Regions from separate parts of the Vibrio neonatus genome, predicted to be linked through region 3. Evidence: predicted binding sites of a transcription regulator. Region 3 holds the regulator's gene; each other region holds the start of a gene.
What was found. Region 3 encodes PurR, which represses purine synthesis genes. Its sites were predicted from a motif close to TNANGNAAACGTTTNCNTNA; they were not measured.

Region 1 (2,279 bases), 300 kb from region 3:
CGAGTGTCAACGTTGCCGTTTTCTTGTAGCCAGTTGAAGATAGTTGGCCAGTTCCAGCTGTTACCATCGATAACTGCTTTAGTGCCTTCAGGTAGAACGCGTGGGATGTTTTCCCAGAAACCGCCACCAGTAATATGAGAGATAGCATGGATATCGTGCTTCTCAATCATTTTAAGTGCTGATTTGATGTAGATTTTTGTTGGTTCTAGTAGGTGTTCGCCTAGAGGTTTGCCTTCTAGATCTTGGTTTAGATCCGCTTTAGACACTTCAAGGATTTTACGAACTAGTGAGTAGCCGTTTGAGTGTGGGCCACTTGAACCTACAGCGATAAGTGCATCACCAGCAGCGACTTTAGTGCCATCAATGATGTCTTCTTTTTCAACAACACCTACACAGAAGCCAGCAACATCGTAATCGTCGCCTTCATACATGCCCGGCATTTCTGCTGTTTCGCCACCGATTAGTGAACAACCAGATTGCACACAACCTTCAGCGATACCCGCAACAACGTCAGCGGCTGTATCTATGTCAAGCTTCCCTGTTGCATAGTAATCTAAGAAAAATAGAGGTTCAGCACCTTGAACAATAAGGTCATTTACACACATAGCCACTAAATCAACACCTATGGTGTCGTGTTTTTTCATGTCTAGTGCAAGACGCAGTTTAGTACCAACGCCGTCTGTACCCGAAACCAGTACCGGTTGCTTATATTTGGTTGGCAATTCGCATAATGCACCAAAGCCACCAATGCCACCCATGACCTCTGGACGACGTGTGCGCTTTACAGCACCTTTAATTTTGTCAACCAGTGCGTTGCCAGCGTCAATGTCTACACCAGCATCTTTGTAGCTAAGAGAAGCCTTGTTACTACTCACGGGAAATTCCTCGTTTAGATAAAGTTAGGGAAGAAAAATCGGCGCTATTCTAACAAGGGATAATCGACAATAGCAAACGTTTGCGCGGTTATTTACGTTTGTTATTGATTTATCCCCTTTATGTGAGAGAAAAATAACCACAAAAACCGAATAAGATAGGTAGATTGAAGCAATTAACAGATTGCGCTCGCAATCTTGAATTAATTGCCCACTAATACCTATGTAGCTCGTAAGTTAGCATAGTTTGGGTATATAATTCGGAGGTTTATTGAATTCAGATTGGAGAAAGATATGAGAGTTGTTGAGGTAAAACATCCACTTGTAAAGCATAAACTTGGTTTAATGCGCGAAGGCAACATTAGCACTAAGCGTTTTAGAGAGTTAGCAACTGAAGTGGGTAGCCTACTAACTTATGAAGCAACCGCTGATTTTGAAACAGAACGTGTCACTATCGAAGGATGGGATGGTTCGGTTGAAGTTGACCAAATTAAAGGCAAAAAAGTAACCGTAGTGCCAATCTTACGTGCAGGTCTTGGCATGATGGACGGCGTATTGGAACACATGCCGAGTGCTAAAATCAGTGTTGTGGGTATCTACCGTGACGAAGAAACATTAGAACCTGTACCGTATTTTAATAAGTTGGCATCATGCATCGATCAACGTATCGCTCTAGTTGTTGACCCAATGCTAGCAACTGGCGGGTCTATGATTGCGACCATTGATCTATTGAAAGAGAAAGGCTGTAAAGTTATTAAAGCACTGGTTTTGGTTGCCGCTCCTGAAGGTATCGAAGCGCTAGAAAAAGCTCACCCAGATATCGAGCTATTCACTGCAGCTATCGACGAATGCCTAAACGACAAAGGCTACATTGTTCCGGGTCTTGGCGATGCGGGTGACAAGATTTTTGGTACTAAGTAACGCTAAATAAAACCACACAGTAGGGCACTTTTAAACAGGCTCTACTTGTTGGTTTTAGTATCTTCGCTTATTCTTTTCTAACTAATTAATATTACTGAGTTATTTATGCGATTATTAGCTTGTTTGCTAGCAACATTAACCTCTTTTTCTGCGCTTGCGGTTACAAAAGTGAATGTGTTTGATACTGAGGCTGTCGTTTTTGAACAGCAAGAAGGCGCCAAACACAGCGGTGAAGAGTTAGCGCGCCGTGAAGGTATGCGAGAAGTTATTGTACGAGCAACGGGTGATTCTGCCTCTTTAGATAATCCAGTTGTGCAAAAAGCCATTACTCAAAGTAGCCGCTTTTTGTCGACGATCATGTCATCTCAAAGAAATGATCAACCTATCTTAAAAATGTCTTTTAACTCAAAACAGATCCAATCTTTATTAGCTCAGGCAAATTTACCTTATTGGCCGGAAGAGCGCGCCCGTTTGTTGGTTTGGGTT
Region 2 (2,279 bases), on a different replicon from region 3:
CTCGGAAAACCGCAATGAAGAAAATTGCTCTTTTAGCTCCACTGCTTGCACTCGCTCTTGCTGGATGTGACAGAAACGAAGTGGGTGATGTCTCGCTTGGTCTTTTTACCACTAAAGATATTAAAATTGATATTTTAATTGACCCTATTGTCACAGGTGTCACCTGTCATGTGGCGAGCATTGAAGCCAATCTGGATCTTGCCGATCCTTCTGATTCAGCTATCTCTTGCCGACAAACCGGCGAAATTACCGCAGATATGATTGCCAAAATTGATACATCAAAATCTGGAGAAATCGTTTTTCAGAAATCAAAAAGTGTCTTCTTTAAAACGATGAAAATTCGTCGTATCTTGGATAAGAGTTCACAAACCTTAATGTATGTGTCCTACTCTACTAAAGAGACTTCTGGCAGTTATAAACACAGCCTATCAACGGTTCCATTGTGGGGCACGGCGGCCTATCAATATTCTGCAGGCACAGCGCCAACACCAGTATCACCAAGTCAAAGTAGCGCTGCCGAGCCAAGCAAACCTATGACGGTCGGTGATGCCACTGCGAAAAATAGCGATGTGTCCTACTAATACTAATCGTACTAAATAACGAGTCATTCTAGCTTGTTAAAATACTCGATAACGGCGTTAGAATTTTTGATTGTAGAATAACTACTTATCGAAAAATTCTGCCTTGTTCTCGAGCGTTTTTCCTGCGCTAGTTCTGATCACTTACTTAGTGTGATTAGTATAAGGCTCATTTATGCAGGTTTAACTGCCTATAAATTAGCCAGTTATAGATAAGTGCGGGGTATCCTATGTGATATACTCCGCATATCTATATTTTATATTACGAATTTATGAAGTTTCCAGGTCAAAGAAAGTCAAAGCATTACTTCCCGATCCATTCTCGCGATCCACTAGTAAATCAGATCCGTCAAACCCCTAAGTTATCAAGACCAACCATTGTGGGTGTGGGACAAACGATTGTAGATATTGAAGCGCGCGTAAGTGATGACTTTTTGGCAAGATACTCTTTGAGCAAAGGCCATTCTTTAGTGGTTGAGCAAGAAGTGGCGGACGCTCTTTATCAAGAATTGGTAGAAAAAGAGCTCATTACCCATGAACATCCTGGCGATACCATTGGCAATACCTTGCACAATTATTCCGTATTAGCCGACAGTAAATCCGTGTTACTGGGCGTGATGTCGAAGAACATTGATGTTGGCAGTTATGCCTATCGCTATTTATGTCGAACTTCTTCTAGAGTAAACCTAAATCACCTGCAAAAAGTAGACGGCCCTATTGGTCGTTGCTACACCTTGATCTCCGATGATGGCGAGCGCACCTTTGCAATCAATGAAGGGCACATGAATCAACTGCTTCCAGAAAGCATCCCTGAACATGTGTTTGAAAAAGCCAGTGCGCTGGTTGTCTCTTCTTACTTAATGCGTGGTAAACCTGAAGATCCAATGCCAAAAGCGGTGCAACGAGCGGTTGAACTTGCTAAAGCGCAGAATGTTCCGGTGGTTTTAACCTTAGGTACCAAATACGTTATCGAAGGCAACAGCGATTGGTGGCAACAATTTATCAAAGCCAATGTCACCATAGTGGCGATGAATGAAGAAGAAGGTGAAGCCTTAACTGGTGAATCTGATCCTCTGTTAGCGGCAGACAAAACCTTACAATGGGCAGACTTAGTATTGTGCACTGCGGGATCTGTTGGCCTGTATATGGCGGGTTACACTGAAAACGATCGTAAACGCACAACAGAGTCAATTTTATTGCCAGGAAACATTCCTGAGTTTAATAAATTTGAGTACAGCCGCCCTATGCGCTTTAGCGACTGCCAAGATCCGCTACGCATTTATTCGCACATTTCACCGTATTTAGGCGGCCCGCTAGAGATTAAAAATACCAATGGCGCGGGCGATGGCGCGTTATCTGCGCTGCTGCATGATATTGCGGCTAATACTTACCATAAAAGAAATGTGCCGGTGTCACAAAAGCATCATGCGCCGTATTTAACCTATTCATCTTTATCACAAATTTGCAAATACGCAAACCGTGTCAGCTATGAATTGCTCACTCAACATTCTCCTCGTCTTTCAAAAACACTGCCAGAGCGAGAAGACAGCCTAGAGGAAGCGTACTGGGACAGATAAGCAAATAACTTTAAAGGCGATAGTCTCTATCGCCCATCCAACCCACCCTACAATAAAGACTTAACAGACTATGATAAAAATAATCAAAACACTTAGCCTGCTGTTTGCTTCTTTGGTTTTACTG
Region 3 (2,279 bases):
CATGCCAAGTTGGCTAAATACATAGTATTTCACAACCGAGATAGGGGTTAGCCCCATTAATAGGTTAATCAGGAAAAACGGAAATACGGGTATTAAACGCAATGAGAATAGATAAAAGGCGCCGTCACGCTCTACGCCTTTGTTAATGGCATCAAGTTTAGCTCCAAACTTAGCTTGTACCCAGTCACGCAGAAGGTAGCGACTACTTAAAAAGGCTAAGGTTGCGCCAATGGTGCTGGCAAATGAGACCAATAGTAAGCTCGTCCAGAAGCCAAACAGTGCCGCGCCAAGTAAAGTCACCACAGCAGCGCCAGGAATGGAAAAGGCCGTAACAAATACGTAGCCAATAAAGTAGATAGCCGCTGACAATACGAAATTATTTTCAATATGCGTATTGAGCGCTAATTGCTGAGCTTTGGCGTTTTCTAAAGTGAAGTACTGACCGAAGTTGATGCCGAGTAATACAATCGCTGCAACTAAAATTAGCCCGATTATCAATTTCTTATTCATGAGTGCGTCCTTATCATCCTGAGTAAGTATAGAGACAGGATCAATAATAGGAAACTTTCATCACTTGCGTATTTTATTTGATTTATTCTCAGCAGGTACAAATAAAAAAGGCTAGAAATCATTAAGATATCTAGCCTTATTCAATTAAATGGTCATGTTAACTAGCGTTTAGGTTTCTCACGCTTGAGCGCTCTACCAACTCTGGGTGCATTTCAAAAATGCGGCGGTCATGCTCTTTGTTTTTAATGCGCTCTAGCAAGATCTCAAAGGCGGTTTTACCCACGCGACGTTTTGGCTGATGTATCGTGGTAAGAGGCGGCGCAAAATAGCCGGCTAAATCGATATTATCGTAACCAATTACAGAGATATCTTCTGGAACGGCAATGCCATGTTGAGTCAGACGGCTAATTAAACCCAGCGCCATGATATCGTTAAAGCAGAAAATAGCCGTGGGGCGTTCACTTTCTGCAAGAGCGACCAGTTTATCAGCTGTTTCAACTGCGGTATCACATTCAAAGTTACCTTCAAAAATGAAATCGTCGTTGTATGGGATATTAGCTTGAGCCAATGCTCTTTTATAGCCAGACATACGCTCAATACAAGCAAGCTTTTCAGTTTGACCAGTTAAACAGCCAATTTTCGTATGTCCATTTTCAACCAGATATTTAGTGGCAAGGTAGCCACCTTCTTCTGAGTTATCAATGATCTTGTCTGCAGAGGAGGACTCGGGGCCCCAATCCATCACCACTTTAGGAATGCCTGGGTGAGAATCTAGCATTTCACGTAGCTCTTCGGTTAAGTCAGAGCACATTACTAATATTCCATCTACGCGCTTTTCGGCAAGCATACGAATGTAATCGCGCTGCTTTTCGTACAGTCCGCCAGTGTTACATAAGATCAACGTATAGCCTTGACGGTAACAGTAACTTTCTACGCCATCGACCACTTCCGCAAAGAAGGGGTTAGTGGATTGAGTTACCAACATGCCAATGGTTCTAGTGGTGTTGCATTTTAAGCTACGAGCAACCGCACTTGGCGCATAGTTGAGCTCTTTTACAGCTTCCATAACACGTTCTTGTGTTGTTTCAGCCACAAAACGTGTTTTATTGATAACGTGTGAAACTGTAGTGGTGGAGACACCAGCCAGTTTTGCGACGTCTTTTATGGTTGCCATAGGAGACCTTGTAAATATAAGTAATGATTATAAAATGCGTTGAATTATTGAGTAATTTGCACTCAAAATCACATTGCAAACGATTGCGGGGGAGTCTAGCCATAAATGATGAAACTGACAACGCATTTATGACGATAATGTGAATCTATTTTCGGTAACTGAGCTATTTTTCATTACTGAGATAACGACAATCAATTTCACAAAATTTAACTAACAGTTCAGCGACCGCAGAATAGAAACCAAATTCATCATATTTAGTGCAGTTTGCCGAAAATTGTGGAATCCAATTCAGTAAATGTTGCTCAATGAATGACTTCTGTTCACTAAGGGCCGCTTCTAGATGTGATTCCATTTCTAGCGCGTTTGAGCGCATGATTAGATTGCCAATAAAGTCGAGTTCAACAGCCAGATGATCGGCAGGCTCGTTAAAGCATTTATCCACTTCAATGCCATGCTCTAACATAACTTGCGTCATCTGCTGAGCAGGGGTGCCATTAAGCGCCTTGTTTTCGTCAATATAAACAGAGGCGCAGGGCTGGGCAGTTTGTTTGTCAGAGGCTAAAAATAAGTCGTAGAAATTAGCGGATAATTCAAG

Region 1: a site for PurR is predicted at 944-963, ahead of purM (phosphoribosylformylglycinamidine cyclo-ligase). Genes of this name have one in related genera too.
Region 2: a site for PurR is predicted at 668-687, ahead of OCU38_RS15405 (inosine/guanosine kinase). Genes of this name have one in related genera too.

What each region holds. Positions count from the first base shown of each region.
Region 1 covers NZ_AP024885.1:1,970,910-1,973,188, reverse strand. The annotation lists gene purM (phosphoribosylformylglycinamidine cyclo-ligase) at 1-875, opposite strand, end outside; gene upp (uracil phosphoribosyltransferase) at 1,167-1,793, shown strand; gene OCU38_RS09115 (DUF2066 domain-containing protein) at 1,899-2,279, shown strand, end outside.
Region 2 covers NZ_AP024886.1:695,267-697,545, reverse strand. The annotation lists partial or broken gene OCU38_RS15410 (CreA family protein) at 15-464, shown strand; gene OCU38_RS15405 (inosine/guanosine kinase) at 851-2,155, shown strand; gene OCU38_RS15400 (thioredoxin domain-containing protein) at 2,226-2,279, shown strand, end outside.
Region 3 covers NZ_AP024885.1:1,668,927-1,671,205, reverse strand. The annotation lists gene OCU38_RS07675 (TVP38/TMEM64 family protein) at 1-510, opposite strand, end outside; gene purR (HTH-type transcriptional repressor PurR) at 668-1,684, opposite strand; gene torD (molecular chaperone TorD) at 1,848-2,279, opposite strand, start outside.